One region of the Blastococcus sp. SYSU D00669 genome, then DNA from elsewhere that is predicted to be linked to it. Evidence: predicted binding sites of a transcription regulator. Region 1 holds the regulator's gene; the other holds the start of a gene.
The links. The regulator LexA, encoded in region 1, represses DNA repair genes until DNA is damaged. The targets are predictions, from matches to a motif close to TCGAACANNTGTTCGA.

Region 1 (2,160 bases):
ACGACTCTCGATGGCGCCTGGCACGCGACGACCGTATGCGCTGCAGCCAGTACACAGCGTGAAGCCACGGGTACTGAGGGTTGACGAAGTCGGCCCCTCGATCTTGTCGGTGTCCTTGCGGTACCCGCTCGGCTCGGAGGCGGCGCCCGGCCGGTCGGCGCTCACGGCAGCTCGAGGACCTGCCCCGGCACCAGCTCGGTGCCGTCGAGGTGGTTGACCCGCTGCAGGGCGTCGACGACGGCGCGGACGTCCTCGTCGCCGGCCACCGCGCCGGCGATGGACCACAGAGTGTCCCCCGGCTGGACCACGACCCGGCTCTCGCCCACCAGCTGCAGCCCGTCCTCACCGCCGCCGGTGACCAGCGGACCCAGCCAGGCGCCCACCGCCACCCCGGCACCCAGGGCCAGCGCGACCGCGATCCGCCGGGCGCGCCGGGTCAACCGCAGCGGGACCGGTTCCGGGCGCGTCGCGGCGCCCCGCCGGGGAGCGGTGCAGCCACCGCCCCGCACGGGCCGCGCCGGGGCGGCCGGACCTGTGGCGGGCACCCGCCCGCCGGGCGCGGGCCGGCGGGGCCGGGGGGCCGGCGGGGTCGCGGCCGGCGCCCTCCCGGCCCCGGCGCGCGGCGCGGACTGCGGCGACCTGGCCGACCGCACGCCCTCGGGCGGGCAGGCGACGGAGCGCAGCGACGGGCGCCAGGGCGCCTGCACCGACTCGTCGAACTCCAGCACGGCCTGCTGCACGCTTCCCACGGCCACTCCTCCCGGCTGTTGCGGATCCCCGACGTTCTCGAACAGGCGTTCGAATCGAACGTCTGTGCGATGTCTACCGGAGGTCGCCGAGAGAAGCGACCCGACACGGCCTGCCTTCGAACGTGTGTTTGATAGTTCGCGTCGACAGCGCTACCGTCTGCTACCGACGACGACGGACGCGCGGGACGGCTGCACCGGCCCGGCGGGCGAGGAGGAGACGTGGCGAGCACGAGGGGGACGTCGGGCGGACGCCGGGTACCCGGCGACGGCGGCACGGGCACCCGGCGCCGCGCCGCGCGCGCCGGCGAGCCGGCCGGGGCGACCGGGACCGCGACGGAGGAGCGGACCGCGGCCGTGCGCGCCTTCCCCGACCGCGGCGAGGCCGGCGACGGGCTCACCCAGCGGCAGCGCCGCGTCCTGGAGGTCATCCGCGACTCCGTCGAGCGGCGCGGCTACCCGCCCTCGGTGCGCGAGATCGGCGAGGCGGTCGGGCTGTCGTCGGCCTCCTCGGTGGCGCACCAGCTCTCGGTGCTGCAGAAGAAGGGCTGGCTGCGCCGCGACCCCAACCGTCCCCGCGCCCTCGACGTGCGGCTGCCCGGCGAGCAGTCCCTGCCGGCCGCGGCGGCCACCGGCAGCGACGACACCGCCGTGCCGGCGCCCACCTACGTCCCCCTGGTCGGCCGGATCGCCGCCGGTGGCCCGGTGCTCGCCGAGCAGGCCGTGGAGGACGTCTTCCCGCTGCCGCGCGAGCTCGTCGGCGACGGCACGCTCTTCATGCTCAAGGTCGCCGGTGACTCCATGGTCGAGGCCGCGATCTGCGACGGCGACTGGGTCGTCGTGCGCCAGCAGCCCACGGCCGAGAACGGCGAGATCGTCGCGGCCATGATCGACGGCGAGGCCACGGTGAAGACCTACAAGCGCCGCGACGGGCACGTGTGGCTGCTGCCGCACAACCCGGCGTACGAGCCCATCCCGGGTGACGACGCGACGATCCTCGGCCGGGTCGTCACCGTCCTGCGCCGGGTCTGACCGCTCGGCGGGGCGGGGCTAGACCCCGCTCCGCCGGAGTCGCCGGAACAGGCTGCCCACGCCGACCACCACCGTGGCGACCGCGGCGGCGACCAGAGCGGCCGTGAACGTGGGCGGCCCCCCGGCGGGGTCACCCGTGACCGCCGCCGACGCCGCGGCGGCCACCGGCTCGAGCTGGGCCGTGGTCGGCACGACGGTCACGTCCCCCGGCAGGCCCTCACCGGCGACGACGAGCTGGCGGTCGTCCGCGCTGAAGCTGATCGCCTCGCCCTGCGGCGCGGGCGGCAGCGGCACGCGCACCGGCTCCCCGGCCAGCGCGCCGGGCACGTCCGACCCGCTCAGCGGCCAGACGTAGGCGTCGGTGTAGGTGCGCAGCGCCAGC
Region 2 (2,160 bases), on a different contig from region 1:
TACCGCATCGAGTAGCCCGAGGCGACGTGGAGGTGGACGAAGGGGTCGGCGTTCACTTCCTCGAGCCGGACCCGCCGACCACCCGGGGACGGGGGGCGGCCGGCCGGACCGGCTCGGGGACGAGGGTGCCGAGGGTGTGCTCGACCACGGTGAGGAAGGCGCCGACGTCGCGGACCAGGTCGGCGGCCTCGCGCTCGGTGACCGCCCGGGAGAGCCCGGCCTCGGCCGCGGCCCGCTTGGCGGCGCCGGCGGCGAAGAAGGTGGCCCACTCCCCCAGCTCGGGCGCGACCTGGCCGAGCAGCACCCAGGCGCTGCGTGGCCGGCGGCGGCCGGCCTCCGGGCGGGTGCGGGCGGCGAGCACGGCGGCGGCGCCGCGCAGCGCGCCCAGGTGCGCGGTGGCGTACCGACGGCGGGGGTCGTCGGTGCACGCCGCGGCCTCGGCCAGGGCGCGGCGCGCCTGGTCGAGCAGCCCTGCGGCCGCCGGGGGCAGGGGCGGTGGCAGGGGCAGCTGGTCGGCGGACTCGAACGACATGGCTCGCGCGGCGCCCATCAGTCGTGCACCCGCACGAGCCACCAGCGGTTGCCGGCGGCGTCCCAGGACAGGTCGTAGACGCCGGCGAAGCTCATCCGCGACCGGCCGGCCCGCACCGCCTCGACCCGCCACACCTCGCGGGAGGCGACCAGCTCGGCCGAGGCGCCGGAAGAGGACCCGGAGGAGGCGGCGTGCTGCCGCCACCACGGGGCGGTCTCCACCCAGGAGTCGAGCAGCTCGCCCACGACGTAGCGCGACTGCCCGCGCCAGAACTGCGCCGGGCCGAGCGGGCCGCGCTCGACCTGCACCTCCTCGCCGAGCCGGGTCCGATCCCCGACCCCGGCCCCGCCGAGCACCCGGCTCATCGCACACTCCCCTGCTCTGCGTCGCCGCCGGTCCACCGCCCGGGCGGGGAAGGACCCGAGAGCGGCGGATGCCGGCTGCGCTCGGACCCACCTGGTGATCGAACATCTGTTCGAACACCAGGAAGTACACCGGACGGGCACGGGCCCGTCAAGTCGAGCGCCTCCCGGCGCGCCGCCCCTCTCGACCCCGATGGAAGCAGCCACCACCGACGGTTTCCGCGGTCGGCGGGGACCTGGGAGCAGGACCCGGGGGCGGATCGGGGCGCGCGGGTTCCGGGGCCGGTGGCAGGATTCCCCCATGACCCGTCCCGCGCACCCACGGGTCGCCGAGATGGCCGAGCTGCTGGCCGCCTCCGGCGCCTCCGGCCGGGTGCGCGAGCTGCCGGGCAGCGCCCGCACCGCCGCCGAGGCCGCCGCGCAGCTGGGGGTGCCGGTCGGCGCCATCGCCAGCAGCCTCGTGTTCGACGTCGACGGGGCGCCGCTGCTGGTCCTCACCAGCGGCGGCCACCGCGTCGACGAGGTCCAGGTGGCCGGCCTGCTCGGCGTCCCGAACGTGCGGCGGGCCTCGCCCGACTTCGTCCGCCGGCACACCGGCCAGCCGATCGGCGGCGTGGCCCCGATCGGCCACCCCGACCCGATCGGCACGCTGGTCGACGTCGAGCTCGCCCGCTACGACCAGGTGTGGGCCTCGGCCGGGCACCCGACGGCGGTCTTCCCCACCAGCTACGACGAGCTGCTCCGGCTCACCGCGGGCACCGCCGCCGAGGTCGGTGGCGCCCTCGAGCCGGGCACCGGCCCCGACGTCGAGGAGGCGGTGGAGGCACCGTGACCGGCACCCGGCCCGCCGTGCGGGTCACCGAGCTGCCCGTGCGGTGGATCCGCGACCACATGCACGAGGCGCTGGCCATCTACGGCCTGGCGATGGGCTACGACCCCTCGGTCGTGGCCGGGCGCTACGGCTACGCCATGCAGCACACCGAGCGCGCGGGATTCCGCGCGGTGGGCGCCTTCGCCGAGACGCCGGACGGCGAGGAGCTGGTCGGCTTCGGCTACGGCTACCTGGTCGCCCCTGGGCAGTGGTGGCACGACCAGGTGCGCGCGGCGCTGGACCGGCGGACGGCGAAGCGCTGGCTGCCCGGCGCGTTCGAGGTCTGCGAGCTGCACGTGCACCCCGACCACCAGAGCCGCGGCCTGGGCCGGCAGCTGCTGCACGCGCTGCTGGCCGACCTGTCCTACCCGGCGGCGCTGCTGTCGACCCCGGAC

Region 2: the regulator LexA is predicted to act here: its motif matches at 996-1,011, upstream of ACI8AF_RS08700 (DUF6504 family protein).

What each region holds. Positions count from the first base shown of each region.
Region 1 covers NZ_JBJGZV010000063.1:5,021-7,180, forward strand. The annotation lists gene ACI8AF_RS26295 (hypothetical protein) at 1-24, opposite strand, end outside; gene ACI8AF_RS26300 (LysM peptidoglycan-binding domain-containing protein) at 162-749, opposite strand; gene lexA (transcriptional repressor LexA) at 969-1,778, shown strand; gene ACI8AF_RS26310 (hypothetical protein) at 1,797-2,160, opposite strand, start outside.
Region 2 covers NZ_JBJGZV010000009.1:76,920-79,079, forward strand. The annotation lists gene ACI8AF_RS08690 (DNA polymerase III subunit alpha) at 1-56, opposite strand, end outside; gene ACI8AF_RS08695 (SAV_6107 family HEPN domain-containing protein) at 53-550, opposite strand; gene ACI8AF_RS08700 (DUF6504 family protein) at 550-897, opposite strand; gene ACI8AF_RS08705 (YbaK/EbsC family protein) at 1,196-1,726, shown strand; gene ACI8AF_RS08710 (GNAT family N-acetyltransferase) at 1,723-2,160, shown strand, end outside.